One region of the Variovorax sp. Root434 genome, then DNA from elsewhere that is predicted to be linked to it. Evidence: predicted binding sites of a transcription regulator. Region 1 holds the regulator's gene; each other region holds the start of a gene.
What was found. Region 1 encodes sigma-54, which starts transcription at its own class of promoters, with help from an activator protein. Its sites were predicted from a motif close to TGGCANGNAANCTGCTTT; they were not measured.

Region 1 (7,392 bases):
TCGAAATCGGCCGCATCGAGGCCGCGGTCGATCCGCTGCGTCCGGTGGCAGTGGCTCTGGCGCCGCTGCTGCTGGGGCTGGCGCGGCAGGCAGGCGACGGCCGGGTGCTGGTGCGCTGCCCGCACGACGCCATCGCCTGGAGCGACACCGTGTCGCTGCGCCGCGTGCTCGCCAACCTGGTCGACAACGCGGTCAAGTTCACGCCGCGCGGGCGCGTGCTGCTGGCGGTGCGGGCGCGCCGGCGCGGCACCGGCCGGGCCTGGCGCGTCGAGGTGCGCGACAGCGGCATCGGCATCGCGGCCGACGCGCAGCAGCGCGTGTTCAACGACTTCGAGCAGATCGGCAACGTCGAGCGCAACCTGCAGCGCGGCCACGGGCTGGGCCTGGCAATCGTGCGGCGGCTGGCGGCGCAGCTCGGCATTGCGGTGTCGCTTCGCTCGGCGCCGGGGCGGGGGTCGGTGTTCAGCTTCGAGCTGCCTGCCGCGCCCGAAGGTGCGATGGTGGCGGCGCGCCCTGCTTTCGCGCCGCAGGACGACGGCGCCGATGCAACGCGCACGCTGCGCCCCGGGCTCGCGGTGCTGGTGGTGGAAGACAACACGGTGGTGGCCGACAGTCTCAGTGCCCTGCTGCGGCAATGGGACGTGGAGCCGCGCGTCTATGCCAGCGCCGCCGAGGCGCTGGCGCTGGCCGACCTGCGCGCGCTCGACGCGGCGCTGTGCGACATCCGCCTGCCGGGTGCGCTCGACGGCATCGCGCTGGCCGACAAGCTGCAGCGGCAGAAGCCGTCGCTGGCGATTGCGCTGATTTCGGCCGACATCAACGAAGCCACCCAGCGGCTCGCCGCCGAGCGTGGCTGGCACGCGCTGCGCAAGCCGGTGCAGCCGGACGCACTGCGCGGGGTGCTGCTGAGGGCGCAACAGCCGTCGCAGGGCTGAGGCCGGCAGGGTGACGGGCTGGCACGGGCCGTGCGGTGATGTCATCGCTTCCGATATATGCTCCGCGCACAGGCCGCCCCGCCCTGTCTCCCGATGTCCTCAGACGCATCCTCCTCACCCCTCGCCGCCGACCCGCGCTACGACCCGTTCACGATGGCGCTGCACTGGCTGCTTGCGGCCCTGATCGTGGGCTCGTTCGGCGTGGGGCTCTACATGACGGGGCTGCCGTTCTCGCCGCTGCGCCTGAAGATCTACAGCTGGCACAAGTGGGCGGGCGTCACGATCCTCGCGCTGTCGGCGCTGCGGCTGCTGTGGCGGCTCGGGCATCGTCCACCGGCGCTCCCGCCCGGCATGTCGGCGCTCCAACTGGCGAGCTACCGCATCAGCCACACGCTGATGTACCTGCTGTTCTTCGCGGTGCCGCTGTCCGGCTGGGCCTACAGCTCGGCCATGGGCATGCCGGTGGCATGGTTCGGCGTGCTGCCGCTGCCCGACTTCGTGCCGGTCGACCACGCCTTCGCCGAGGCGGTGCTGCAGCCGCTGCACCGCAACTGCGCCTTCGTGCTGGCGGGCGTCACGCTGCTGCACGTGGCGGCGGTGCTCAAGCACCACTGGATCGACCGCGACGGTCTTCTGAAACGCATGTGGCCCCGGCCACGCAAGGAACCTGCTCGATGATCAAGCGCCTGTTTTTCCGTCTCGCGCCGTCCCTCGCGGCGCTGGCTTTCGCCACCCTGGCGCTGCCGGCCGGCGCCGAGCCCGCAGCCGCAAAGCTCGTGGCCGACAAGAGCCAGATCGTCTTCGTCAGCAAGCAAATGGGCGTGCCCGTGGAAGGCACGTTCAAGAAGTTCGACGCGCAGGTGGCCTTCGACCCGAAGAAGCCCGAGGGCGGCACCGTCGCGCTGCAGATCGACACGGCCAGCGCCGGCTTCGGCGTCCCGATGAGCGATGCGGAGCTGCCCAAGCAGCCGTGGTTCGACGCCGCGCACTTCCCGCAGGCAAGCTTCCAGTCGAGCGCCATCAAGGCACTGGGCGACGGCAAGTTCGAGATGGCGGGCAAGCTCACCATCAAGGGCATCGCCAAATACGTGACGGTGCCCGTCAGCATCGCCGCGGCCGGTGGCAAGGAGGCGGTGGCCACCGGAAGCTTCACGATCCAGCGGCTGGACTACAAGGTGGGCGACGGCGAATGGACCGACACCTCGATGGTCGGCAACGACGTGCAGGTGCGCTTCAGGTTCACGCTCACGGGCTTCGGGCCGCTGTGAAGCGCCAGGCTGTCCGCCCCTCATTCACTTTCCTCTTTCCTCCCGCATCCAACGCCATGAAAAAGCTCCTTCTCGCCGCAGCCCTGTCGGCCGCCGCATTCACCGGCAGCGCCACGGCGCAGCAACAGCAACTGCCAGCGGAATTCGCCCCGGCCGTGGCCGCCAAGCCCGCGGGTGGGCCGGCGAAGAACGCCAACTACGTGATCGACCCGACCCACACCTTCGTGATGTACGAGATGGGCCACTACGGCACCACCACCAACCGCGGGCGCTTCAGCACCAAGGACGGCTCCGTGCAGATCGACGGCACCGGCGCCAGCGGCAAGGTCGACATCACGATGGACATCAGCTCCATCAACACCGGCGTCGACCTGCTCAACCGCCACGTGCAGAGCAAGGACTTCTTCAACGTGGCCGAGTTTCCGACCGGCCGCTTCGTGGCCGACCGCATCGATTTCAGCGGCGGCAAGGTGGTCGACGTTCCCGGCACGCTCACGCTGATGGGCCAGACCAGGCCTGTGACGCTGAAGGCCGTGCGCTTCAACTGCTACCTGAGCCCGCTGATCAACCGCCAGGTGTGCGGCGGCGACTTCGAGACCACGGTGGAGCGCAGCGACTGGGGCATTACCTGGGGGCTGAACTTCGGCTTCGAGAACAAGGTAAAGCTGCTGGTGCAGGTCGAAGCAGTCAACGTGCAATGACACCGCTGCCCGGCATCGCCGGCGCCGCGAGCGCCAGCTAGAGCAGGCTCTCCGGCGTCAGCGGCGCCAGGATCTCGAGCATGACCCGGCCCCAGAAACTGGAGTCGGGCTCCTCGGTCAGCACGGTGAGCTTGCCGGCATCCTCGCTGACCCATTCGATGCGCGACTCGTTGCTGCCTTCGGCAAAGCGCAGCCGGTAGGCGCCCTGCTGCTTGAGCACGTCGATGAGTTTCAGCGCCTGCTGCGCCATCTCGGCGCTGTGGATGATCAGCCCGATCTCGGTGTTGGCGGACTCCGAGCGCGGGTCGAAATTCATCGACCCGACGAACAGCGTGCGCCGGTCGATCACGGCCGACTTGGCATGCAGCCGCCCGACCGAGGTGCCGAACAGGCCCAGCCGCACGCTGCGCCGGGTGCGCGTGGAGCTCAACTCGTAGAGGTCGGCGCCGAGCTTGAGCATGTCGGGCCGGTAGCGGCGGTAGGCGGTGTGCACCAGCGGCTCGTCGGTGGCGGCCAGCGAATTGGTGACGACGCTGATCTTCACGTTGCGGTTGCGGATCTCGCGCATCACCTCCAGCCCCGTGGCGCCCGGGATCAGGTAGGGCGAGACGATGGTCACCTCGGAGCGCGCGCGGCGCATCTGCTCGACCACGTTGTAGCGCACGCTGTCGACGTCGAGCAGCGGCACGCCGCCGTAGGAGGCGGTCTTGCCGATCACGCGCTCGGGCGAATCGGCGTAGGCCTCGGCGGTGGTCCAGATCAGGCCGAGCTTGCCGGCGTTCAGGTCTTCCACCATCGGGCTGTAGCCGAGCAGGTCGTTGGGCGCGGGCTTCGGCGGCGGCGGCGTGGTGTCGGGGCCGGTGGCGGCGTCGAAGCGGCGCTGCAGCTCTTCGGCCGACAGCTCGCTGCGCACCACCGACTGGATCGGCCGCACGTAGATGCTGTTCCAGTACTGGTCGAACAGGCTGCCCAGCCGCGGGATCAGCGCGCCGGTGACGAAGGTGTCGAGGTCGAGAAAATTCTCGCCCGCGGTGCGCGTGAAGTACTGGTTGCCGATGTTGCGCCCGCCCGCCACCGCCATCGCGCCGTCGGCGATGAACAGCTTGTTGTGCATGCGCCGGTTGACGCGGCTGAAGTCGAACAGCGAGGCGGTGAAGCGCTTCAGGATGCTCGCGCGCCCGGCCGGGAACGGGTTGAACAGGCGCAGCTCGACGTTGGGCGTGGCGGCAAAGCCGAGCAGCAGTTCGTCCTCGCCCGAGGTGTAGAGATCGTCCATCAGCACCCGCACGCGCACGCCGCGCTGGGCGGCGTCGCGCAGGGTGCGCAGCAGGTAGCGGCCGGTCTCGTCGTTCTCGATCTGGTAGTACTGCACGTCGAGCGTGCGCTGGGCGCGGCGGGCCAGCTGGATGCGGGTGTCGAAGGCGAAGTCGCCACCGGGCATCAGGCGAAAACCGCTCAGGTCGGGGTCGGGCTGCGAGGCCAGCGCGAGCTTGCCGAGGGCGGTGTCGGCCGACACCGCCATGGCCTTGGTGGGTGCGCGCGGGGCCTCGTCGGGCAGGGTGGCGCAGCCGGCGAACAGCAACACCGCCGCCATGACGAAAACCCAGTGCCCACAACGCGACAGCAGGCGACGGGTCATCGGCGTCTTTCTACAGGGCTTTGCGCAGGTTGGCGGGCGCGATGCGCAGCGCCTCGCGGTACTTGGCCACGGTGCGGCGTGCGCACTCGATGCCCTGCTCTTTCAGCATCTCGGAGATCTGGCTGTCCGACAGCGGCTTCTTGATGCTCTCGGAACTCACGAACTGCTTGATCAGCGCGCGCACCGCGGTGCTCGACGCATTGCCGCCCGTCTCGGTGCCCAGCGCCGAGCCGAAGAAGTACTTGAGCTCGACGGTGCCGAACGGCGTGGCCATGTACTTGGCGGTGGTCACGCGCGAGATGGTCGACTCGTGCAGGCCCAGTTCGTCGGCGATCTCGCGCAGCACCAGCGGGCGCATCGCAAGTTCGCCATGCACGAAGTAGCTCTTCTGCCGCTCGACGATGGCATTGCTCACGCGCAGGATGGTGTCGAAACGCTGCTGGATATTCTTGATGAACCAGCGCGCCTCCTGCAGCCGCTGCGACAGCGCCTGGCTGCCCTCGCCCTTGTGCGACTTGAGCGCGCCGGCGTAGATGTCGTGCACGCGCAGGCGCGGCATCACCTCGGGGTTCAACATGACGCGGAACTTCACGTTGGTGCCGCGGCCGGTCTTGGTGACGATCACGTCGGGAATGACGATGTTGCGCTCCACGTCGACGAAGCGCCGGCCCGGCTTGGGCTCCAGCCGCGCGATGATCTGCAGCGCAGAGCGCACCAGCTCCTCGCTGCTGCGGGTGAGCGTGGCCAGGCGCTTGAAATCGCGGCGCGCAAGCAGCTCCATCGGCTGCTTGCAGACGGTGATGGCGGTCTTGCGGACCAGCGCCTCTTCGTCGGTCTCGTCCTCGCTGGCCATGGCGCGCAGCTGGATGCACAGGCATTCGCCGAGGTCGCGCGCGCCTACGCCCGCGGGCTCCAGGCTCTGCAACAGTCCGAGCGCCACCTGGAAGTGATGCACGAGGTCGTCGAACTGGTCGTTGTCGTCGCCGGCCAGGCCCGAGGCCAGCGCGGGCAGCGAGTCTTCGAGGTAGCCGTCGTCGTTGAGCGATTCGATGAGAAAGCGCAGCGCGGCGCTGTCGTTCTCGTTCAGCCGCAGGCTCAGCGCCTGGCGGTGCAGGAATGACTGCAGCGACTCCTGGCTGCGCGCGAGTTCGGTGGCGTCGGCGCGTTCGTCGTCGCCCAGGTTGTTCTGGCGCGCGGGCGCGTCGCTGCCCCACTCGCTGTCGTCGGGCGCCGCCATGTCGACGGTGCCGTCGCCCTCCCAGTCGGGCTCGCGCTCGGTGATCTCGGCAGCCGGCCCGTCGGTATCCGCCGTGGTGGTGCTGGTGGTCTCGGCGGGCGCGCTGGCGGCCGAAGGCGCGAAGTCGCTCTCGCCCTCATCGCGCGGAACCGGCGCATCGGCCGTGTCGAGCCCGAATTCCTCGCGCGCCGCTTCTTCCGCGGTGCGTTCGAGGAACGGGTTTTCGTCCAGCATCTGCTCCACTTCCTGGCTCAGTTCGAGCGTGGAAAGCTGCAACAGCCGAATGGACTGCTGCAGCTGTGGCGTCAGTGCCAGATGCTGCGAGACGCGAAGGGACAGCCCTTGCTTCATGAGGAAATGGCTCCCCCCCAGGCTGCGCGCTTCGCGCTACGCCAACCCCCTACCGGGGGCGGGCCGGCCGCTTCGGGCGGCCGTGCGCGGCGGCCCCCGCGAGGAAGCTCCGCGCGGACGGTGGCCACGATGATCCTTGACCCTCGCCGCACGATCACATCCGGAAGTGTTCGCCCAGGTACACCCTGCGTACTTCGGCGTTGTCGACGATCTCCGAGGGTGTACCTTGTGCCAGCACATGCCCGTCGCTGATGATGAACGCGTGATCGCAGATGCCCAGCGTTTCACGCACGTTGTGGTCGGTGATGAGCACGCCGATGCCGCGCTCCTTCAGGAAGCTGATGATCCGCTGGATTTCGATCACCGCGATCGGGTCGATGCCGGCGAAGGGCTCGTCCAGCAGGATGAAGCGCGGCTGGGTGGCCAGCGCGCGTGCGATCTCGACGCGGCGGCGCTCGCCGCCCGACAGCGCCAGCGCGGGCGAGTCGCGCAGGTGGTCCACCCGCAGGTCGGCCAGCAGTTCGGACAGGCGCTCTTCGATGTGCTGCTTCGACAGCGGTGCCATCTTGCCGTTGGCATCGGGCTCGCTCTGGAGCTCGAGCACGGCGCGCACGTTTTCCTCGACCGTGAGCTTGCGGAAGATCGAGGCTTCCTGCGGCAGGTAGCTCAGGCCCATGCGGGCGCGGCGGTGGATCGGCATGTGGGCGATGGGCTCGCCGTCGATGGTGATGTCGCCCGCATCGGCGCGCACCAGCCCCACGATCATGTAGAACGAGGTGGTCTTGCCCGCGCCGTTCGGCCCGAGCAGCCCGACGACTTCGCCCTTCTGCACGTCGAGCGAGACGTCCTTCACGACCGTGCGGCTGCCATAGCTCTTCTTCAGGCCGCGCGCGACCAGGCGGCTGCCCGGCGTGCTGTTGGCGTCCTGCGATACAACGGATTCGATCACTTGCGGGTTTCTCCCTCGTCACCGAGCGTGGTGCTCGGGCGCAGGCCCTTGCCGGGCGCCGGGGTGGGCGCTGGCGGCGGCGCCTTGGCGCCGGACGGGGCTCCCGCCGCGGGTGCACCCGGCGCGGTCGCGGCCTTGGGGGTCAGGATGGTCTTCACGCGGCCACCCGGGGCGGCCGCGTTGACGGCGGTGTTCGGCGGCACGGTGGAACCGTTGACCGTGTAGGTGTCGTTGCTCTGGTCGTAGACGATCAGCGCGCCCTGGCTTTCGTCGTTCGGCGTGGCGCCGATCAGGCGGCGCATCGTGGCGTTG
Region 2 (7,392 bases), on a different contig from region 1:
ACATCGTCTCCGGCCTGCTCGACCATCGGCTGCTCAGCGTGCCCGACTATGCCTCGGGCTACGAGACGCTGCTGGTCGCCGTTACGGGGCTCGTGCTGGCCTTCGGGCTGTCGCTGCTGTCGGCGCCGCGTGCCGTGTTGCTGGCCGCGGGGGCGATCGCCGTGCTGATCGGCCTCAACACCTGGCTGTACGCGAGCCACGGCCTCGTGTTGCCGCTGGCGTCGGCCCTGGCCATGACGGCGCTTGCCTTCGCCTTCAACATGAGCTGGGGCTACTTCGTCGAATCGCGCGCGCGGCGCGGCCTCATGCGGCTCTTCGGCACCTACGTGCCGCCCCAGCTCGTCAACGAAATGATGGCCCAGCCCGACCGCTACAGCATGCGCGCCGAGAGCAAGCCCATGACCGTCATGTTCTGCGACATGCGCGACTTCACCCGCCTGTCGGAGCAGATGGCGCCGGCCGAACTGCAGGCCTTTCTCAACACCGTTTTCAGCCGGCTCACCAACGTCATCAGCGCGCACCGCGGCACCGTCGACAAGTACATGGGCGACTGCGTCATGGCCTTCTGGGGTGCGCCCATCGACACGCCCGAGCACGCCACGCTCGCTGTGCGCGCCGCGCTCGACATGGCCGATGCCGTGCACGACATCAACCGCATTCACCGCGCCAGCGGCCGGCCCGAGATCAGCGTGGGCATCGGCATCAACAGCGGCGTGATGAGCGTGGGCGACATGGGCTCCACCACGCGCCGCAGCTATACCGTGGTCGGCGATGCGGTCAATCTCGCATCGCGCCTCGAAGGCCTGAGCGGGCACTACGGAATGGAAATCGTCGCCAGCGGCGCCACCCGCGAACTGGCGCCCGGCTACATCTGGCAGGAACTCGACAGCGTGCGCGTCAAGGGCAAGGCACAGGCCGTTGCCGTTTTTACGCCCCTGGCCGCGCGCACGCCCGAAGCGGCGAAAGAAACGCAGCAGTTGCTTGACCGCTGGAGCGAAGTGCTCGCGGCCTACCGTCGGCAGGACTGGGCGGTGGGCCGAAACTTGCTGGCTCCCCTGCTCGCCGCGGACGCGAAAAAAGTCCTTTACCAGCTCTACGCCCAGCGTTTAGCCTCGATGGCGTTGCGCCCGCAAGACCCGGATTGGGACGGCGCAACCCGGTTCGAAACCAAATGACGGCAGACACATACGAGGGGTCTCTCACAATGCAGGTTCGTGTGCTGGGTTGCTCGGGCGCCATCGCCAAAGACTGCCGCACCACCTCGTTCCTGGTCGACACGGACCTGCTCGTCGATGCGGGCACCGGCGTCGGCGATCTCACGCTCGAAGAGATGGCCCGCATCGACGACGTCGTGCTCACGCACAGCCACCTCGACCACATCGCCGCCTTGCCGCTGATGCTCGACGCCGTGGGCAGCCGCCGTACCCGACCGCTGCGCGTGCACGCACTGCGCGCCACCATCGAGGCACTGCGCACGCACGTGTTCAACAACGTCATCTGGCCGGATTTCGAGAGCATTCCCAGCGCCGATGCGCCCTTCGTGAGCTTTCATGACATCGCCGTGGGGCAGACGCTGCAGCTGGGCAGCCGCGAGCCCAAGCTCGTCGAGGTGCTGCCTGCGGTCCATACGGTGCCGGCCTGCGGCTTCGCCGTACGGCGGGCCGAAGGCGGCGCCCACTGGGTCTTCAGCGGTGATACCGAGCGCAACGCGCCGTTCTGGGAGCGCGTGAACGCGCTGGACGTGGCGATGCTGGTGATTGAAACGGCCTTCAGCAGCCGCGAGCATGCGCTGGCGGAGCGCAGCCAGCATCTCTCGCCTGCCGTGCTGGCCGATGAGCTGGCGCATATCGGGCCGGGGAAGCAATACCCGATCTACATCACACACACCAAGCCGGCGGAGACGGACGAGATCATGAGCCAGATTGAGACGCTGGCGGTCGGACAGGTGGCGGGGTTGGCGCAGCGGGATATTCGCTGGTTGAAGGCGGATGGGGTGCTGACTTTCTGACTTTTGGCTGCGCACTGGAATGACAAAATTGTCAACATGTGTAGCATCTCGAAGCAAGTTATGTCACACCATGTAACGCAAATGTGAACAAAGATGACGCGTTCGGTCACTACAACGCTCCGCAGGGGGTGGCACAGATGCTGCGGAAGGTACCTCGCTCCGGGCAGGTTCCCGGGCGTAACAACCAACCAACCTGGAGTTAGTTCAATGAATCGTCGTACTCTCGCTCGCCGCGCACAGGCCGGCTTTACCCTTATCGAATTGATGATCGTTGTGGCGATCATTGGTATCTTGGCAGCGGTGGCTCTGCCGGCATATCAGGACTACACGACGCGTGCCAAGGTCAGCGAAGTGATCCTGATGGCAGCGCCTGCAAAATTGGCAGTTTCCGAAACCAGTTCTTCGCTCGGGGATCTTGCTTCTGTTACCGCAACTAATACCGGATATTCGTTCCCGGGTGCTACGAAGTACGTTAGCAACGTCGTGATCACGGCAACGACCGGCGTTGTCACGGTCACGTCCGCCGTGCCTGGTGCAGCAGGTGACATCATTCTGACGCCAACCGTAGTCGCGGCTGGCACCGGTCAGTTGAAGTGGAAGTGCACGACCACTATCACCGAAAAGTTTGTCCCGGCTGAATGCCGCGCCTAATCCTTTGGATCTGCGGACTATGAGTTGAAAGGCGGCCTTCGGGCCGCTTTTTCTTCGCTATCTCCAAGGCGTCGACATACATGTTCGCATCGTTCTCAAGCCGGCCTGCTGCAAGACGGCCGGTTTGGCCTGAACGCGCCGCTGCATATGGGATATGCACCGTTTTGGTAATCGCTTGGACGCTATATGCCGGCAAGGACGTTCCTTGGGATGCGCTCCACTATCACCTGTATGCGGGCTTTAGCGCGCTCAATGAGCGCCTGTCGATCGACTTCTACCCGGCCGGTTCGCTGACCTATCTAAACCCCTACGCACACCTTCCGCTCTACCTGATGGTGCACGCTCAGTGGCCATCGATTGCCATCGGCGTCACTTTCGCGTGCCTGCACAGCGTAATGCTGTGGATGACTTACGAATTAGCGCGCGCCGTCAGCCGCCGAGGTGATGGTACGAGCCCCGCTATCGTGGTATGGACCGCAGTCGGTCTCGCCCTGCTCAACCCTGTACTGCTGCAGGAAATCGGCTCGTCGTTTACCGACGTTACGACGGGTACGCTGGCGCTCGGCGGATATGTCGCACTTGCAAACGCCTTCATCGGGGGCCGTCTCCGCCTCGTCGCCTTGGCCGGAGTGCTGCTCGGGGCTGCCGCGGCGTTGAAATTGTCCAATGCTTTCTTGGCACTTGTCCCGGCCCTGCCACTCGTGCTGGGCTGCGTGGCGACGGCTCGATTGCGAGTGCGCACAGTGCTGATATTTACGGTCTGTGCGAGCGGGGCTGCGCTCTTCATCTTCGCGCCATGGGCATGGCGTCTCGAACAAGCTTTCGGCAATCCGTTCTTCCCGATGCTGAACGACGTCTTCCATCCACTCGACACCATGAAAGGGGCGATGCGCAGCCAGACCGCCCCGCATACTTCGGCTGTCGAAGCGTTGGGACGATTGTTCAACGCCATGCGCGACCCGCGCTTTCTGCCGCCGTCGCTGGTCGAAGCGCTTGCCCGACCATTCGAAATGTTGCGTCCGCGGCGGCTAATTCACACCGAAACCATGGCGCCTGACGCGCGCTATGCAGGCCTGCTGCTGTTATGTGTATCGGCGCTGGCGGCCGTCGCATGGCGGCGCTGGCACGGCGTGAAGGCGGCCATGGCGTCCTCCGATCAAGCCTTTACCTTTCTGGCGGCGGCGTTCCCTATTGGGTGGGTGATATGGCTAGCCATCAGTGGCAACAGCCGTTACTTTCTGCCCATGGCATGCGTTTCGGCTGTGCTCCTAGCAGCGGGGCTGCATCGCGTGTTTGCCGATGCGCCGCGTGTGCTGGCCTATGCGCTGGCCGCGGTCTTCGGTGTCCAGGGGCTGCTGCTGTGGCAAGCGACCGAATTCCGCTGGGGCGCGCAGCCATGGGGCGGGCAGTGGGTGCAAGCGACGATTCCGCTGCACCTGCAGACGGAACCGTACCTCTATCTCCCGATGGATCCGCAATCGCAGTCGTTTCTTTTACCGTCGTTAGCGCCCGGCTCCGCTTTCTTGGGCATCAGCACCGGCCTTACGCCGGAGGGGTCTGATGGCCGGCAGACGCTGACGTTGATCAACACCAATCTCGCACGACTGCGCATGCTCAAACTCGTGAAGGCCATCGAATCAGACGGGCGCCCTGTGGCACCCGCCGCGTCGACTTTCGACTACCCGCTACGCCGTTTTGGGCTGCGTGTCGATACCTCGGACTGCGACTACATCAACTATCGGGGCAACCCGGACGTTGTCGAGCGACTGGGCCCTCGCTCCGGCCCGCGCGATCAAGTCTACCTATACACCTGCCGTGTAGTGTCGGGACCGAGCCTGACCGAAGCCGAGCGCGAGCGCAAAGTCGTCACCGATCTTGTGCTCGATCGGGTCGAAGACGCGTGTCCCGAGTTATTTCCTTCGCGGAGGGCCAGCCTGCGCAGCGGTGCTATCTGGCGCCGCAACTATGCCGATGTAGTCATTTGGGTCAACGATGATGGCCTTGTGCGATTTGCCGATCTGCTTCGTGGCGGCGGAGATTTCGTCGCTATTGGGCGTGAAGAGGACTGGATCAGATCGCCGCAGAAACTCACCTGCTGGCGCTCGGAGGGCCGCGCTCATGTCGAATTTGGGAAAGGCTGAAATGACGATGCAAGTTCAGCTAACGTCGGGCGGCCGCACTGCAGAAGTATCAAATGCAGCCCACTCGCCAGGCTTCGTATTGGCTGGGCGTAGCGGAGAACGACCCATGGAAGCTAGCCTTGTATTGCATTATTCGAGCGAGCAGTCTGATCGTGACGACCGCGCGCCGGGCACGCCCGTGGGCGAAGTCGCCGCATGCTCGATCTCTGATCCAGCATCACGCTTCGCGGTGCCCGCTGCGGGGATCGAACCGCAGTTCGAACTAACGATCCTGATGCCCTGCCTTAACGAGGCGCGCACGCTGCCAACCTGTATCGGCAAGGCAAAAGCCTTCCTGGCGCACTCGGGCGTTCGTGGCGAGGTGCTGGTGGCCGACAACGGCTCGACTGATGGGTCGCAGACATTGGCCATGTCGTGTGGCGCAAGGGTCGTCGACGTGCCTGTTCGCGGCTACGGGGCGGCGCTGATCGCCGGCATCGACGCTGCGGCAGGCCGCTACGTAATCATGGGCGATGCCGACGACAGTTACGACTTCAGTGCGCTTGCCCCCTTTGTCGCCGAACTGCGCCAAGGGAGCCAACTCGTGATGGGGAACCGCTTCCGCGGTGGCATCCTGCCCAGCGCAATGCCTCCATTGCACCGCTACCTGGGCAACCCGGTACTGAGCTTTATGGGACGGTTTTTTTTCAAGTCCAAGATTGGTGACTTCCACTGCGGCTTGCGTGGCTTCGAGCGCCAGGCCATTCTGCAGTTAGGGCTGTGTTGCGAGGGCATGGAGTTCGCCAGTGAGATGGTCGTCAAAGCCTCTTTGCATGGGTTGCGCGTCGCCGAAGTGCCGACCGTCCTTTCTCCGGACGGGCGAGACCGTCCTCCACATTTGCGCACTTGGCGTGACGGCTGGCGCCACTTTCGCTTCCTGCTTCTGTTTACGCCGCGGTGGTTGTTTCTGTATCCGGGTGTGGTGTTGGCCCTGTTGAGTCTCGCGCAGTTGCTGCTTGCGCAGTCCCACCCGGGCAACTTGGGTCGCTGGCCAGTAGGCATTCATACCCAATTGTTCGCCGGTGCCGGCATGGTGCTCGGCTACCAGACCATGTTGTTTGCCATGGGTGCCGTACTTGCGCGCCATTGCGCGCGGCTGAACACGCCGCACCCGCGGGAGCGATGGGCGCTGCGCGCGGCCAGCGGAGGATGGCTATCGATAGGGGGCGCACTGGCGACGTTGTTCGGACTGACAATGTGCGCGAGCCTAACGTGGCAGTGGGGGCGCACCGGCTTCGGCGCGCTGGATCCCGAAACCGCGATGCGCCAGGTCATTCCTGGTATAGCGCTGCTGTTGATGGGCACGCAATCATTGTTGGCCGCAATTTTCTTTGCAGCACTTCGAAGCGCTTTCGACCTGCGGCAAGAGGTTATGCATACGGATGTCGCCGTGAAACATGTATCGGATGATTCCCCTCAGACGGTGGACAGAGCACAGCGTTCCAAGGTGAGCGGATGACCCCTCTCTACGTAACACGGCCGCAGTTGCCGTCTCTCAAGGACCTGCAGCCCCTGCTTGAAGATATCTGGTCAAGCCGCGTGTTGACTAATGGCGGCAAGTACCACCAACGGTTTGAAGAGGCCCTTGCTGAGCATCTCGGAGTGCAGCATGTATCGCTATTTACGAATGCGACCATCGCTTTGGTGACAGCACTTCAAGCCTTGCGCATCACCGGTGAGGTCATCACGACGCCCTACTCGTTCGTCGCTACCGCGCATTCATTGTTATGGAACGGCATACGCCCGATCTTCGTCGACATCGATGAAGAGTCGCTCAACATAGACCCTGTAAAGATCGAGGCAGCTATCACTCCGCAAACGACGGCGATTCTCGCTGTCCATTGCTACGGGCGTCCCTGCAACGTAGAAGCTCTTCAAAAAATAGCCGACACCTACGGGCTCAAACTGATCTATGACGCCGCTCATGCATTCGGGGTGTGCGACGCGGGTGGATCGCTGTTGCGGCATGGTGATCTTTCGATAGTGAGTTTTCATGCCACCAAGGTAATGAACACCTTCGAAGGTGGCGCGATCATCTGTCCTGATCGGAAGTCCAAGGAGCGCATCGATCATCTCAAGAATTTCGGATTTGTTGACGAGGTCACGGTGGTTGCTCCGGGCATCAACGGAAAGATGAACGAACTGCAGTCGGCGATTGGTATCCTTCAACTCGCCGAAATTGGCAATGCAATATTGTCACGCCAACGCGTGTCCGCGCGGTACCGAGAGGAACTCTCGACCATTCCGGGTCTTAGATTGTTGGAGGATGATCCAGCGATCACGGCTAACTATGCGTATTTTCCCGTCCTGATCGAGAACGACTTCTGGTGTGGAAGAGACGAACTCTACGAGCATCTGAAGCGCTCGGCTGTCTTTGCCAGGCGGTACTTTTATCCTTTGATTACGACGTTCCCGATGTATCGCGGACTCCCCTCTGCCGCGAGTTCAAACCTTCCTATCGCGACGCGCAAGGCCGACCAGGTTCTTTGTTTGCCGCTCTATCCAGAGCTTTCGAGGATCGATCAAGATCGAGTAATCGCAGCGATCAAGGGG
Region 3 (7,392 bases), on a different contig from region 1:
CGTTCTCGAAGCAGGTGAGCCAGGGCAGCAGCGAGTGGTTCTGGAACACCACGGCGCGCTCGGGGCCGGGGCCCTTGATCTCCTTGTTGGCGCACAGCAGCGAACCTTCGGTGGGCGTGGTGAGCCCGGCGATGAGGTTCAGCAGCGTCGACTTGCCGCAGCCCGAGTGGCCGATGAGCGTGATGAACTCGCCCTTGGCCACGTTCAGGTTCACGTCGCGCAGCGCGACGAAGCGGCCCTTGGGCGTCTTGAACGCCTGCTCGACGCCGTGGATCTCGATGTACTTCGAATCATCGATCATGACTTCACCTCTTCGAACGTGAATGCAGTGGCGAGCTTGATGAGCGCGAACTCCAGCACGAGGCCGACGATGCCGATCACGAAGATCGCGATGATGATGTTGGCGACGTTGAGGTTGTTCCACTCGTCCCACACCCAGAAGCCGATGCCGACGCCGCCCGTGAGCATCTCGGCTGCCACGATCACCAGCCATGCGGTGCCCACGGCCAGCCGCACGCCGGTGAGCATGTAGGGCAGCACGGCGGGGAACAGGATCTTCGTGAGGATCTTCCATTCGCTGAGGTTCAGCACCTTGGCCACGTTCATGTAGTCGCTGGGCACGCGCTGCACGCCCACGGCGGTGTTGATGACCATCGGCCAGATCGAGCAGATGAAGATGGTCCAGATGGCGGCCGGGTTGGCGCCCTTGAACACCAGCAGGCCGATGGGCAGCCAGGCCAGCGGCGAGACCGGACGCAGCAGGCTGATCAGCGGGTTGAACATGCGCGAGAGGAACTCGAAGCGCCCGATCGCGAAGCCGGCCGGAATGCCGACCAGCGCCGCGAGGCCGAAGCCCAATGCCACGCGCTGCAGTGACGAGAGCACGTTCCAGCCCACGCCCTGGTCGTTCGGGCCCTTGCTGTAGAACGGGTCGCTGAACACGGTCACGGCCTGCTGCCAGGTGGCTGCGGGTGTCGGGAAGCCGGTGGTGCTCTTCATGGCCACGATTTCCCAGATCAGCAGCAGCAGGCCGAAGCCTGCGAGCGGCGGCAGCACGCGCATCCAGAAGGCGCGCAGGTCGAGTGGTGTTCTCGGCTTCTGCTCCTTCTCCCCTCTGGGGAGAGGGGCGGGGTGAGGGGCAGCTTCGGTGCGGGGCTTGCCCTCACCCCGGCCCTCTCCCGCGCGCGGGAGAGGGAGGGAGGCTTCGAGCGGCGAATGAAAGACGGCGCTGACCATGGTGTTCTCCCTATGCGTGGATCTTGAACGAATCGGCGTACTTCCTCGGGTCCTTGCCGTCCCAGACCGAGCCGTCCATCAGCTTGCTGGTGCGCATGGGGTCCTTGGGCACGCTGACTTTCATGGCGCCAGCCACGTCCTTGTACATGTCGATCTGGTTGATCTGCTTGGCGACCGCCAGGTAGTCGGGGTGCTCTTTCAGGATGCCCCAGCGCTTGTGCTGCGTAAGGAACCACATGCCGTCGGACAGGTACGGGAAGTTGACCGCGCCGTCGTCGAAGAACTTCATGTGGTTGGGGTCGTCCCAGGTCTTGCCCATGCCGTTCTCGTAGCGGCCCAGGATGCGCTGGTTGATGGCATCGGCGCTGGTGTTGATGTAGCTCTTCTCGGCGACCGTGTCGGCCATCTTCGCCTTGTTCTGCAGGTTGGCGTCGATCCACTTGCTGGCCTCCAGCACGGCCATCATCACGGCGCGGCAGGTGTTGGGGTTCTGCTTGACGAAGTCGGCGCGGGTGCCGAGCACCTTCTCGGGGTGGTCCTTCCAGATGTCCTGCGTGGTGATGGCGGTGACGCCGATCTTGTCGATGATGGCGCGCTGGCCCCAGGGCTCGCCCACGCAGAAGCCGTCCATGTTGCCCACGCGCATGTTGGCCACCATCTGCGGCGGCGGCACCACGATCACCTTGGCGTCGGCCACCGGGCTGATGCCGGCCGAGGCCAGCCAGTAGTTGAGCCACATGGTGTGGGTGCTGGTGGGGAAGGTGCCGGCGAAGGTGTACTCGCGCTTTTCCCTGGCCATGAGCTTGGCGAGCGAGGGCGCGTCCACCGCGCCCTTGTCCGCAAGCGCCTTCGACAGCGTGATGGCCTGGCCGTTGCGGTTCAGGCCCATCAGCACCGCCATGTCCTTCTTCGGGCCGCTGGCGCCGACGTGCACGCCGTAGACGAGGCCGTACAGCACGTGGGCCATGTCCAGTTCGCCGTTGACCAGCTTGTCGCGCACGCCGGCCCAGCTGGCTTCCTTGCTGGGGACGATCTTCACGCCGTACTTCTTGTCGAAGCCCAGTACCGAGGCCATCACCACGCTGGCGCAATCGGTCAGCGGGATGAAGCCGATCTTCACTTCCTGCTTCTCGGGCTTGTCCGAGCCCTGAGCCCAGACGGCGGCGCGCAGCGCGGGGTCGATGCCGACGGCACCGATGGCTGCGGCTTGCAGGACGCGGCGTCGGCTGAGGCGGGTTGTGAGCAGGTCGGTCATGGGCGGGGCTCCGGTTGAAGGCGAACAAACAAAAGACAAAAACAAAAAAGGCGTCCGCACCGCGCAGGGGCTGCTCGAAAACGAGCCCTTGCGGGATGGGGACGCCTTTGTCCGGTTCGGTGGAGGCACCCGCCGTTGGGTGCCGCTGCCTGAAGGCCCATTGGGGGCCTGTGAACGAAATGCTTGCAAGTGGTGTGCCAGCCTTCAGGACCTGCACGCTGCTATCAGGAAAGTAGCTCGATGCAGCGGTGCAGCATGGGCGAGCGCCCGATCGGAACCGCGCAGCGCCGATCGCACGGTTGTTGTGCACTGCACCAAGTTGAACGGCCGGGCCGCTTCAGCGCGGGGGCGCGCGGTCGAGCATGGGCAGGTAGTCGGCCATTGCCAGCATCGACTCGGCCACGTCGACCAGCCGCCGCTTCTGGTTCATGGCGGTCTGGCGCAGCATCTTGTGCGCCTCATCCTCGCTGAGTCGGCGGTGCGCCATCAGCAGGCCCTTGGCGCGCTCGACGATCTTGCGTTCATTGAGCGAGGCGCGCACGGTTTCGAGCTCGTCGCTCATGGCCTGCAGGCGGTGCGACTGCTCCTGGACCATGTCGAGCACCGAGCGTTCGAGGTGGCGGCCGAACTGGGCGGGCGTGGCGGCCTGCGCGTCGGCGTCGTCGAAGAACAGGGCGCCGGCCTGCGGGGCCAGCGTGTCCAGCAGCTGCCGGTAGTCCTGCAACTCGCTGCGCGCCTGCGCGGTCTTGCGCTCGCACAGTGCGCGCAAGACTGCGGCCAGGCGCTCTTCCACGGTCTTCATGGCGTCGATGCGGCGGGTGCAGCAGTCGAACCAGGCCTGGCTCAGCGGCACGTCGGCCGGGGCGGAGGTGGCGCCGCGCCGGCGGATGCGTTCGAGCTCCGCCACTTCGGCGTCGGGCTGGCTGTTGCGCCAGAGCGCGAGCACGGCCTCGCCGGAGAAATCGGTGAACACCTGGAAGCAGCGCTCCTGCGACTCGATCAGGTGCAGCCACTGCAGGCGCTGTGCCTCGTCGCTGCGGCCCAGCGCCAGCGCGGCGGCACCGAAGGCGCGCTCCTGGCCGGCAAATTCCTTGCCCTGCATGAAGTTGAACATCGCGACCAGCAGGCGCGAGATCTCGGGGTCGGTGGCGCCGTCGGCGGCTTCGAACACCACCGACAGCAGGCCGGCAACGAGCTTGGCGAAGGCGGCGGTGGACTGCGCCGGTTTCAGCTCGAGCGCATCGATGCGGCGGCGCAGGGCAGGCAGGGCGTCCAGGCCCGGGAGCACCCAGGCGATGCGGCTGAACAGGCGCGCGCTGTTACCGGCTCCTGCGCTGCGGTGGTCGTCGGCTTCGAGCTGGTCGAAGCCGGCGCGCACCTCCTGCTCGAGCGCCGTGCATTCGGCGATCTGCGGGCCGCGCTGGTCGGCGAAGCGGCCGCCGTGCGAGGCGAGGAACATGTTCGACATGCCCCGCTCGCGCTGCAGCGCATGGACGAGGCGGCCGATCACGCCCACCAGCTCGCTGGTGCGGGCGAGCCGGTCCAGCTCGTCGATCTCGCAACGGCGGGCGGCGATCAGAAAACTCAGTCCGGATTTCATGGTGGGAGGGGCGCTGACCCTCCCACTGCAACATCCGTGCCTTGCTGGCGCCGTTTGCCCCTTCGCGGGCGGCCGCACGGGGCGCCGCCTACACTCGGCGCCATGCTCTTGTTGGGAATCGAATCATCCTGCGATGAAACCGGCGTGGCGCTGGTCGAGTCGCACGGCAGCGCGCTGCCGATGCTGCGTTCGCACGCGCTGCACAGCCAGATCGCCATGCACCAGGCCTATGGCGGCGTGGTGCCCGAGCTGGCCAGCCGCGACCATATCCGTCGCGTGCTGCCGCTGACCGAGACGGTCATGGCCGAAGCCGGCCGCTCGTTGGCCGAGATCGACGTGGTGGCCTACACGCGCGGGCCGGGCCTGGCGGGCGCACTGCTGGTGGGCGCGGGCGTGGCCTGCGCGCTCGGCGTGGCGCTGGGCAAGCCGGTACTGGGGGTGCATCACCTCGAAGGGCATCTGCTGTCGCCGTTCCTGAGCGCCGATCCGCCGGAGTTTCCGTTCGTCGCGCTGCTGGTATCAGGCGGCCACACGCAGCTGATGCGGGTGGACGGCGTGGGGCGCTACGAGCTGCTCGGCGAGACCATCGACGACGCGGCCGGCGAGGCGTTCGACAAGAGCGCCAAGCTCATGGGCTTGCCGTACCCCGGCGGACCGTGGCTCGCGAAGCTGGCCGAAGGCGGCAACGCAACGGCCTTCAAGCTGCCGCGGCCGCTGCTGCACAGCGGCGATCTCGATTTCTCCTTTGCCGGCCTGAAGACGGCCGTGCTCACGCAGGCCAAGAAGCTCGGCGACCAGCTCGAAGCGAACAGGGCCGACCTGGCGGCGTCCACGCAGGCGGCCATCGTCGAGGTGCTGCTGAAGAAGTCGCTCGCGGCACTCGACCAGACCGGGCTCAAGCGGCTCGTGGTGGCGGGCGGGGTGGGGGCCAACAGGAATCTGCGCGAACAGCTGAATGCCGCGTGCGCAAAGCGCAAGGTGCGTGTGCACTACCCCGAACTGCACCTGTGCACCGACAACGGCGCCATGATCGCCATGGCCGCGGCAATGCGCCTGCAGTCGGGGCTGTCGCAGGCGAGCGAGCGCTATGCCTTCGACGTCAAGCCGCGATGGCCCATGGCGTCGCTCTCGTCGGCTGAGGCGCCGCTGCCGGAGACTGCGTAGCCGGCTGCCGCGAGCGGCCGATCGCCGGCAGCGGCAGCACGTCCAGCACATTGCGCCACAGCTGGCGCCACTGCGGCCAGTCGTGGCCGCCCTCGATCGTGAAGACGCGCCCCGGCGGCAGGGCGTCGGCCAGCAGCTTGTGGTTGCTGGCAAAGCGGTCGTCCAGCCCGAAGCCCAGGTACAGCGGCGGCAGATTCTTCGACGGCTTGGCGTCCAGGTACTGCTGGAAGAAGGGCCAGAGCTTGCGATCGGGCTCCTCGTCGGCCTGCGGTCCGGTGGGCGCCTGCCAGGCGCGCAGGCCGCCGGCCTTCCTGATCTCCGCGCCGAGCACCCGGCGCCCGAGGTAGGGCGCAAGCGCCACGATGCCGTCCACCGAGCCCGGTCGCGCCAGTTCGTGGATCAGCGCGCCGAAGCCGCCGATGGAAATGCCCACGAGCCAGATCGACTTGTAGCCCCTGGCACGCTGCGGCTCGATGACCTCGGTGTGCAGGCGCTCGCTCAGCGTCTGCTCGTAGTAGTAGGAAACATCCGCGTCCACCAGAAGCGCATCGGCCGCCAGATGGCGCTCGCGCACCGCGGCGATGAACCCTTCGCGCTCGAACTCGTCGGGCTTCAGGTAGGCCCCGGGCAGGAACACCAGGAGCGTGTCGGATTGTTCGTTGGGATTGGCAGGTTGAAGGTGCGTTTTCATGGTGCCTTTTGGGGCACCCGAACCGCACCGGCAGGGAATTCGGTGCGCTACGAGACGCCCACGAAGAAGAAAGTTCTAAGAAAACGTCACATCATGTGACGTTATTCAGCGCTATTGTGAATAAGGTGCTCGTTTAAAGTCAAAACGAGGCTGTTACCAACATTTTCTTCTTGTGGGCATAGGCCAAACTAGTTGATTTGCAACTGTGCGGCCTGGCTCGCGGGCACCAATTTGCCGAGCTTCAGCGTGAGCACGCCGTTCTCGAGCTTGGCCTCGCTGGTGGCCACGTCGATGTCCTGCGGCAACTCGTAGGCGGCCTTGAACTGGCGCTTGGCTTCGGCCTTGCTGTCGATGCGCAGTACGGCGCCTTCGATGCTGATCGCGAGGTCTTCGCGCGCAAAGCCCGGCACGTCCAGCGAGAGGGTCCAGCTCTTGTCGTCCTGTTCCACCAGCGGGGAGCGGCGGGGGGCGGCGAAGGCATCGTTCACGAAGCGCTCGAAGGCGCGGTCATAGGCGCGGGGAGCGAAGCGGGCGGTGCGAAGGGTGGGGGCGAAAAGCATGGTGAAGAACTCCTGAGTGAACACAATGGGGACAAGGAATGTGTGTCCCTTACACTGCGCGGCCGTTCCATCGTGAGTGCCGCTTGAGACCTCATCTAGGCGCATCGGCACGCGTTTCAAGACAATGAATCCCCCCTTTATTTGGCGTCGCGAGGCCTTGAAATTCGCGGCGCTGGCGCTATGCGCGAGGCCGTTCGCCGCGCTGGCGCAGGCCAACGTGTCGACCCCGTCCGCACCCATTCGCCTGGCGCTGATCGAAAGCATGAGCGGCCCGTTCGCCAACACCGGCGAGGCCGTGTTCCGCAACCTGCTGTGGGCGGTGGAACGCGTGAATGCGCGCGGCGGCGTGAAGCTGCCCGGTGGCGCGCGGCCATTGCAGCTCGATCGCTACGACAGCAAGGGGCAGAACGAAGAAGCGCTCTCCGCGTTGCGCGCCGCGATGGACGACGGCGCGCGCATCGTGCTGCAGGGCAATTCGTCGGCCACGGCCGCGGCGCTGGTCGATGCCATCGACAAGAACAACGAGCGCGACCCCGCGCGGCGCGTAGTTTTCCTCAACTACGCGGCGGTCGACCCGGCGCTCACGAACGAGCGTTGCAGCTTCTGGCACTTCCGCTTCGACGCGCACGCCGACATGCGCGTGGCCGCGCTGATGGACGTGGTGAAGGACGATGCCGCGCTCAAGCGCGTCTACCTGATCGGCCAGGACTACAGCTTCGGGCAGGCCGTGCTGCGCGAGGCGCGCCGGCAGCTCGGTGCGCAGCGCCCCGACGTGGAGATCGTGGGCGACGAGCTGCATCCGATGGGCAAGGTGAAGGACTTCGCGCCCTATGCCACCAAGATCATCGCGAGCGGCGCGCAGGCCGTGGTCACGGGCAACTGGGGC
Region 4 (7,392 bases), on a different contig from region 1:
CTTGTCGCCGGCCTTGGAAATCACGAACAGAGCGATGGCGGCAAAGACGATGAAGCCGACGACGAGTTTCCACATGGGTGTTGTCTCCTGACGAGGTTGATTCAAGGGGCTCAAGAAAAAGGCTTCATGCGGTTGGCATGAAGCCTTTTTGTTGAACGGAGGGCGGATGGCGCCCTCCTCTGCGCGAGCAGCGATCAGTCGTTGGCGTAGATGTCCACGTTCTTCGTTTCGCGGATGAAGAGCGTGCCCACCACCAGCGTGACGCCGGCGATGATGATCGGATACCAGAGGCCGTTGTACATGTTGCCGGTGGAGGCCACGATGGCGAAAGCGGTAGTCGGCAGCAGGCCGCCGAACCAGCCGTTGCCGATGTGGTACGGCAGGCTCATCGAGGTGTAGCGGATGCGCGTGGGGAACATCTCGACCAGCATCGCGGCGATCGGGCCGTAGACCATGGTCACCAGCAGCACCAGCCAGAACAGCAGCAGCACCGTCAGCACCTTGTTCATCTTCGCGGGGTCGGCCTTGGCCGGGTAGCCCGCGACCTTCAGGTCTTCGGCCACGCTCTTCTTGAAGGCGGCGATTTCCTTGGCGGAGCCCTCGTCGAACTTGGAGTTCACGACGTTGCCGACGGGCGCCTCGACCGACTTGTCGCCGATCTTCACGACGGCCTTCGAACCCGGCGCGCCGGCCACGTTCTCATAGCTCACCGAGTTCTGCACGAGGTAGCGCTTGGCGATGTCGCACGAGCTCCTGAAGTCGATCTCGCGGGCCACCGGGTTGCCCTGGAACGAGCAGGTCGCCGGGTCGGCCGTCACCGTGACACCGGCCGTGGCCTGCGCGCGGGCCAGGTCGGGGTTGGCGGCTTCGGTCAGCATCTTGAAGACCGGGAAGTAGGTGACCACGGCCAGCAGGCAGCCGGCCATGATGATCGGCTTGCGGCCGATCTTGTCGGACAGGGTGCCGAAGATCACGAAGAACGGCGTGCCGATCAGCAGCGCGGCGGCGATCATCAGGTTGGCCGTGGTCGCATCCACCTTGAGCTGTGCCGTCAGGAAGAACAGCGCATAGAACTGGCCCGAATACCAGACCACAGCCTGGCCCGCCGTGAGGCCGACCAGCGCCAGGATCACGATCTTGAGGTTCTTCCACTGGCCGAAGGATTCAGACAGCGGCGCCTTCGAGGTCTTGCCCTCGGCCTTCATCTTCTGGAAGGCCGGCGACTCGGACAGCGAGAGCCGAATCCACACCGACACGCCGAGCAGCAGGATCGACACCAGGAACGGAATGCGCCAGCCCCAGTCGTTGAACACCGCTTCGCCCATGCCTTCGCGAACGCCCAGGATCACCAGCAGGCTCAGGAACAGGCCGAGCGTGGCGGTGGTCTGGATCCACGAGGTGTAGGCGCCGCGCTTGCCGTGCGGCGAGTGCTCGGCCACGTAGGTGGCGGCACCGCCGTACTCGCCGCCGAGCGCGAGGCCCTGCAGCATGCGCAGCGCGATCAGGATCACCGGCGCAGCGACGCCGATGGTCGCGTAGCTGGGCAGCAGGCCGACGATGAAGGTCGACAGGCCCATGATCAGGATCGTCACCAGGAAGGTGTACTTGCGCCCGATCATGTCGCCCAGGCGGCCGAACACGATGGCGCCGAACGGACGCACCAGGAAGCCGGCCGCGAACGCCAGCAGCGCGAAGATGAAGGCGGCGCCCGCATCGAGGCCGCTGAAGAACTGCTTCGCGATGATCGCGGCGAGCGAACCGTAGAGATAGAAGTCGTACCACTCGAACACGGTGCCGAGCGAGGAGGCGAAGATGACCTTCTTCTCCTCCGAGGACATGGGCCGGGGGGCCGGATGCGGCACTCCCCGTGAATCTAGTGTGGCTGCCATTGCGTCGTCTCCTGTGTGTGTGCGTTCATGCGGCGCCCGACTGTTTCGGGACCGTGAGGCATTCTTGGAGGCGCGACTGACCCGAGCCTTGCGCGAAACTGAACCGGTGCTTACGGTTTAAGGTGAAACCCGCGGGGCGCGTTTCAGGTTGTAAGAAATCCGGGGGTCGCTCAGTTTTTGCTGCTGCGCAGCAGGGACGGGCGCTGGTCCGCCGACGTCCATTGCGGGCCGTCGAACCACGCATCGCCCGACAGGTAGGCGCGCAGCATCTGCAGGCCGTCGAAGCCCCAGAACAGGCGCCCGTCGACCACATAGGCGGGCGTGCCGAACACGCCGAGCTGCAGGGCCTCGTCGGTGTTGCGCTTGAGCAGGGCCTTGCTCTCGTCGCTGTTCGCGTCGCGCTTCGGCGCCAGTTGCGCAGTGAGCGCGGCGAGGCGCGCGGCGTCGCCCGCGTCTTCGCCGCCGCGCCACACGTGGCGGAAGATGGTCTCGGCCACGAGGCGGCTGATGCTGCCGTCGTCGCTCGTCGACACTGCCAGCCGCAGGTGAGGCAGCGGGTTGTAAGGATGCGAGGCGGGCATCTCGATCCGGATGCCGTTCGCGTGGCCCAGCCAGAGCACGTGGCGGTAGGTCCAGCTGCGCTTCGACGGGATCTCCGCCGGCCCGAGCTGGCCGTGCTGCTTGAGCAGCGCCCCTAGCAGCACGGGCTTGTAGGCCACGCTGCAGCTCAGGCCTTCGAGCGCCTCCGGCAGGTGCTCGAACGCGAGGTGCGCGTAGGGCGAGATGAAGTCGAGATAGAAGTCGATGTGCTTCATGCGGTGTTGTCTCCGGAAGCGCGCCAGATGCCGGCCCGCGCACGCAACTCTATCGCGCGCCACACGTGGCGCCGCGTTTCGTCTTCCATCCTGCTCCAGCCGGCGATCTCGGGGATGGTGCGCAAACACCCTTCGCAGAAGCCGCTGAGGCGGTCCATGCGGCACACGGAGGAGCACGGCGAGGGCACGTCTTCAGCCATGGCCTGCACGGCCACGGCGCGCTCGGCCAAGGTCTCGGCCTCGTCGAAGTTCACACCACGTCCGCCACCGGCGCGCCGGTGAGCTTCTCGAGATCGTGCGGGCGCAGCTGGAACACCGCATGCGGATGGCCCGCGGCCGCCCAGATCTCCTCGAAGCGGAACAGCTCGCGGTCGATCAGCACCACGGGCTTGGTCACGTGCCCGACCGGCGAGACGCCGCCGATGGTGAAGCCGGTGCGCGCCTTCACGAAGTCGGCGTCGGCGCGGCCGGTCTTGCCGACCAGCGCATCGACCTTCTTCTCGTCGACGCGCTTGTCGCCCGAGGTGATGACCAGCACCGCCGCCTCGTCGCTCTTGCGTCGGAAGATGATGCTCTTGGCGATCTGGCCGACCGAGATGCCGAGGGCGTCGGCCGCCTGCTGCGCGGTGCGGCAGGCGTCGTCGAGCATGCGCGGCGAATGGGGATGGCCGGCGTCCTGGAGTACGCGCGAGACGCGCTGGACACCGTCGGGAAGGGAATGGAGTTCGGAGCCGCACATGGCAGGTTCAGCAGGTTCAGGGTTCATCGAGGTCCCAGAGCATACGGAAAAGCCTGCGCCGCCGCCTGGGCGCACCAATGCGGAGAGCCTCGCGACGCCACGGCGCACGACGCCCGTGCGTCCGGCGCCGGGCCCGGGGCGGTTTCGGTGCGCAACCGGCCGGCCAGGGTGGCCGCGGCGCTTTTTTGATCCGGCATGGATATTGCTCATCCCCCGGTTCACAGTGCCTCCGCTAACGACGGCGGGGTTCAAGCGAGCTGGCGGCCGGCAAGCCGCGAGCTCGTCTGCTCCAACCCAATTTCGCATCCGTTCCGTCGCGGAGGCCCACTGCCGCTGTCTGCCCAGACAGTGACCGGCGGGCCGCAGCTTCCAGGGCCGGCTGCGTGCAGGACCCCCAATGAAGATCGCAGTCATCGGCCACGGCATGGTCGGCCACAAGTTCCTCGAGCAACTCCACGAGCTCGGCGTCGCGAACGCACAAGTCACCGTGCTTTGCGAGGAGCCCCGCCCGGCGTACGACCGGGTTCACCTGTCCGAGTTCTTCGCCGGCAAGACGGCGGAAGACCTGTCGCTCGTCGAGCCGGGCTTCTTCGAGCGCAGCGGCTTCACGCTGCGTCTGGCCGCGCGGGCGGTGGCCATCGAGCGGCGCAACAACACCGTCTCCACGGCCGACGGCGAAGTGGTGCACTACGACAAGCTGGTGCTTGCGACGGGCTCCTTCCCCTTCGTGCCCGCCGTGCCGGGCCGCGACCGCCCGAACTGCTTCGTCTACCGCACCATCGAGGACCTCGAGGCCATGAAGGCCTGCGGCGCCCGCTCGAAGAGCGGCGTGGTCGTCGGCGGCGGCCTGCTGGGCCTGGAATGCGCCAAGGCGCTGCGCGACATGGGCCTCGAAACCCACGTGGTGGAGTTCGCGCCGCGCCTGATGGCCGTGCAGGTCGACGAAGGCGGCGGCCGCGCCCTGCGCAACAGCATCGAGGCGATGGGCCTGCACGTGCACACCGGCCGCAACACGGTGGAGATCACCGACGGCGCGACCGCCCGCCACCGTATGGTGTTCGCCGACGGCACGCACCTGGAAACCGACATGATCGTGTTCTCCGCCGGCATCCGTCCGCGCGACGAGCTGGCGCGCCAGAGCGTGCTGGCCGTCGGCCCGCGCGGCGGCGTGGCGGTGGACAGCCACTGCCGCACCAGCGACCGCAGCATCTACGCGATCGGCGAATGCGCGTCGTGGAACGAGCAGACCTTCGGCCTCGTCGCGCCGGGCTACGACATGGCCCGCGTGGCCGCCAAACACATCGCCGGCCAGGACGACGCCGCCTTCACCGGCGCCGACATGAGCACCAAGCTCAAGCTGATGGGCGTGGACGTGGCGAGCATCGGTGACGCGCACGGCAAGACGCCGAAGTCGCGCGCCTACCAGTACGTCGACGAACGCAAGCAGATCTACAAGAAGATCGTCGTCAGCGAGGACGGCAAGCAGCTGCTGGGTGCGGTGCTGGTCGGCGACGCCGCCGAGTACGGCACGCTGCTGCAGATGGCGCTCAACGGCATCGCGCTGCCCGCCGACCCCGAGTTCCTGATCCTGCCGTCGAGCGACGGCAAGGCCAAGCCGGGCCTGGGCGTCGATGCGCTGCCCGACAGCGCGCAGATCTGCTCGTGCAACAGCGTCACCAAGGGCCGGATCTGCGAGGCCGTGGGCGAGGGCGCGTGCACTGTCGCCGAGCTGAAGGCCTGCACCAAGGCCGGCGCCACCTGCGGCGGCTGCGTGCCGCTGGTCACGCAGGTGATGAAGATGGAGATGTCCAAGCGCGGCATGGCGGTCAACAACCACCTGTGCGAGCACTTCCCCTACTCGCGCCAGGAGCTGTACCACCTGATCCGCGTGGGCGAGATCCGCAGCTTCGCCGACCTGCTGGCGAAGCACGGCAAGGGCCTGGGCTGCGATATCTGCAAGCCGACCGCCGCGAGCATCTTCGCGTCGTGCTGGAACGAGTTCGTGCTGAAGAAGGACCTGGCCAGCCTGCAGGACAGCAACGACTACTTCCTCGGCAACATCCAGAAGGACGGCACCTACTCGGTGGTGCCGCGCATGCCGGGCGGCGAGGTCACGCCCGACGGGCTGATCGCGGTGGGCCAGGTGGCGAAGAAATACGGCCTGTACACCAAGATCACCGGCGGTGCGCGCGTGGACATGTTCGGTGCGCGCGTCGAGCAGCTGCCCGCCATCTGGGAAGAACTGATCGCGGCCGGCTTCGAGTCGGGCCATGCCTACGGCAAGTCGCTGCGCACGGTGAAGAGCTGCGTCGGCTCCACCTGGTGCCGCTACGGCGTGGACGACAGCGTCGGCCTGGCCGTGGAACTGGAGAACCGCTACAAGGGCCTGCGCGCGCCGCACAAGATCAAGTTCGGCGTGTCGGGCTGTACCCGCGAATGCGCGGAAGCGCAAGGCAAGGACGTCGGCATCATCGCGACCGACAAGGGCTGGAACCTCTACGTGTGCGGCAATGGCGGCATGAAGCCGCGCCATGCCGAACTGCTCGCGAGCGACCTCACCAAGGCCGAGCTGATCCGGCTGATCGACCGCTTCCTGATGTTCTACGTGCGCACGGCCGACCGCCTGCAGCGCACCAGCACCTGGCGCGAGAACCTCGAGGGCGGCCTCGACTACCTCAAGGGCGTGCTGCTGCAGGACACGCTGGGCCTGGGCGACGAGCTGGAAACGCAGATGCAGCGCGTGGTCGACACCTACCAGTGCGAATGGAAGACCGCGGTGAACGACCCCGTCACGCGCCAGCGCTTCCGCTCCTTCGTCAACAGCGAGAAGCCGGACGAGCACATCGTGTTCGTGCAGGAGCGCGGCCAGATCCGCCCCGCCCGCGCGGAAGAGCGCGGCGAAGCCGCCTCCGACGTCTCGATGGCCTGAAGAACATCCAAGGAAATCCCATGACCCAAGACAACCTCCAGTGGACCCCGGTGTGCGCGGCCACCGACATCCTGCCCGACACCGGCGTGTGCGCTCTGGTCGACGGCGTGCATGTCGCGATCTTCAGCGTCGGCCATGAGCAGGCACTGTTCGCCATCGACAACATCGACCCGAAGGCGGGGGCCAGCGTGCTGTCGCGCGGGCTGGTCGGCAGCCTGGGCGAGCGCATCGTCGTGGCTTCGCCGCTCTACAAGAACCACTTCGACCTGCGCAGCGGCGAATGCCTGGAAGCGCCCGAGCACTCGGTGCGCGCGCATGCCGTGCGCGTGCAGGAAGGCCGCGTGCTCGTCGCGCTGGCTTGAGGCCCCGGTCTCCCTTTTCAGTTTCGTCTTTATCGCTTCCAAGGAACCAGAATGGCCTATCTAGCCCCCGCCGAGTTCGTCACCAAGATGGTGGACGCCGGTGAATCCAAGCTGCTGATGTCCACGCGCGACACGCTCATCCGCTCGTACATGGCGGGCGCGATCCTCGCGCTGGCGGCGGCCTTTGCCGTGAGCATCACCGTGAACACCGGCAATGCGCTCGTTGGCGCGATGCTGTTCCCGGTGGGCTTCATCATGCTGTACCTGCTGGGCTTCGACCTGCTGACCGGCGTGTTCACGCTGGCACCGCTGGCCGTGCTCGACAAGCGACCCGGCGCCACCTGGGGCGGCGTCATGCGCAACTGGGGACTGGTGTTCACCGGCAACTTCGCGGGTGCGCTGACGGTCGCGGTGTTCATGGCCGTCATCTTCACCTTCGGCTTCAGCGAGGCGCCCAACGCCATCGGCGAGAAGCTCGGCCACATCGGCGAAGGCCGCACCATCGGCTACTCCGCGCATGGCGCCGCCGGCATGCTCACGTTGTTCATCCGCGCCGTGATGTGCAACTGGATGGTGTCGACGGGCGTGGTGGCGGCCATGATGTCGACCACCGTGTCCGGCAAGGCGATCGGTATGTGGATGCCGGTCATGGTCTTCT

Region 2: ASD05_RS14145 (pilin) is a predicted target of sigma-54. The motif match lies at 2,138-2,155, and genes of this name have one in related genera.
Region 3: ASD05_RS20475 (nitrate regulatory protein) is a predicted target of sigma-54. The motif match lies at 4,116-4,133, and genes of this name have one in related genera.
Region 4: nirB (nitrite reductase large subunit NirB) is a predicted target of sigma-54. The motif match lies at 3,635-3,652, and genes of this name have one in related genera.

The regions. Positions count from the first base shown of each region.
Region 1 is NZ_LMEK01000003.1:138,395-145,786, reverse strand. It holds gene ASD05_RS05360 (ATP-binding protein) at 1-935, shown strand, start outside; gene ASD05_RS05355 (cytochrome b) at 1,029-1,613, shown strand; gene ASD05_RS05350 (YceI family protein) at 1,610-2,203, shown strand; gene ASD05_RS05345 (YceI family protein) at 2,260-2,904, shown strand; gene ASD05_RS05340 (phospholipase D family protein) at 2,942-4,543, opposite strand; gene rpoN (RNA polymerase factor sigma-54) at 4,554-6,131, opposite strand; gene lptB (LPS export ABC transporter ATP-binding protein) at 6,286-7,080, opposite strand; gene lptA (lipopolysaccharide transport periplasmic protein LptA) at 7,077-7,392, opposite strand, start outside.
Region 2 is NZ_LMEK01000012.1:772,238-779,629, reverse strand. It holds gene ASD05_RS14155 (CHASE2 domain-containing protein) at 1-1,175, shown strand, start outside; gene ASD05_RS14150 (3',5'-cyclic-nucleotide phosphodiesterase) at 1,205-2,008, shown strand; gene ASD05_RS14145 (pilin) at 2,216-2,659, shown strand; gene ASD05_RS14140 (hypothetical protein) at 2,740-4,800, shown strand; gene ASD05_RS14135 (glycosyltransferase family 2 protein) at 4,907-6,298, shown strand; gene ASD05_RS14130 (DegT/DnrJ/EryC1/StrS family aminotransferase) at 6,295-7,392, shown strand, end outside.
Region 3 is NZ_LMEK01000024.1:166,342-173,733, reverse strand. It holds gene ASD05_RS20490 (ABC transporter ATP-binding protein) at 1-301, opposite strand, end outside; gene ntrB (nitrate ABC transporter permease) at 298-1,236, opposite strand; gene ASD05_RS20480 (CmpA/NrtA family ABC transporter substrate-binding protein) at 1,247-2,491, opposite strand; gene ASD05_RS20475 (nitrate regulatory protein) at 2,829-4,091, opposite strand; gene tsaD (tRNA (adenosine(37)-N6)-threonylcarbamoyltransferase complex transferase subunit TsaD) at 4,194-5,255, shown strand; gene ASD05_RS20465 (alpha/beta hydrolase-fold protein) at 5,191-5,946, opposite strand; gene ASD05_RS20460 (Hsp20/alpha crystallin family protein) at 6,135-6,506, opposite strand; gene ASD05_RS20455 (branched-chain amino acid ABC transporter substrate-binding protein) at 6,631-7,392, shown strand, end outside.
Region 4 is NZ_LMEK01000022.1:376,366-383,757, forward strand. It holds gene ASD05_RS30510 (hypothetical protein) at 1-75, opposite strand, end outside; gene ASD05_RS19245 (MFS transporter) at 195-1,889, opposite strand; gene ASD05_RS19250 (2-hydroxychromene-2-carboxylate isomerase) at 2,060-2,704, opposite strand; gene ASD05_RS19255 (DUF1289 domain-containing protein) at 2,701-2,958, opposite strand; gene ASD05_RS19260 (YbaK/EbsC family protein) at 2,955-3,443, opposite strand; gene nirB (nitrite reductase large subunit NirB) at 3,841-6,372, shown strand; gene nirD (nitrite reductase small subunit NirD) at 6,393-6,734, shown strand; gene ASD05_RS19275 (formate/nitrite transporter family protein) at 6,786-7,392, shown strand, end outside.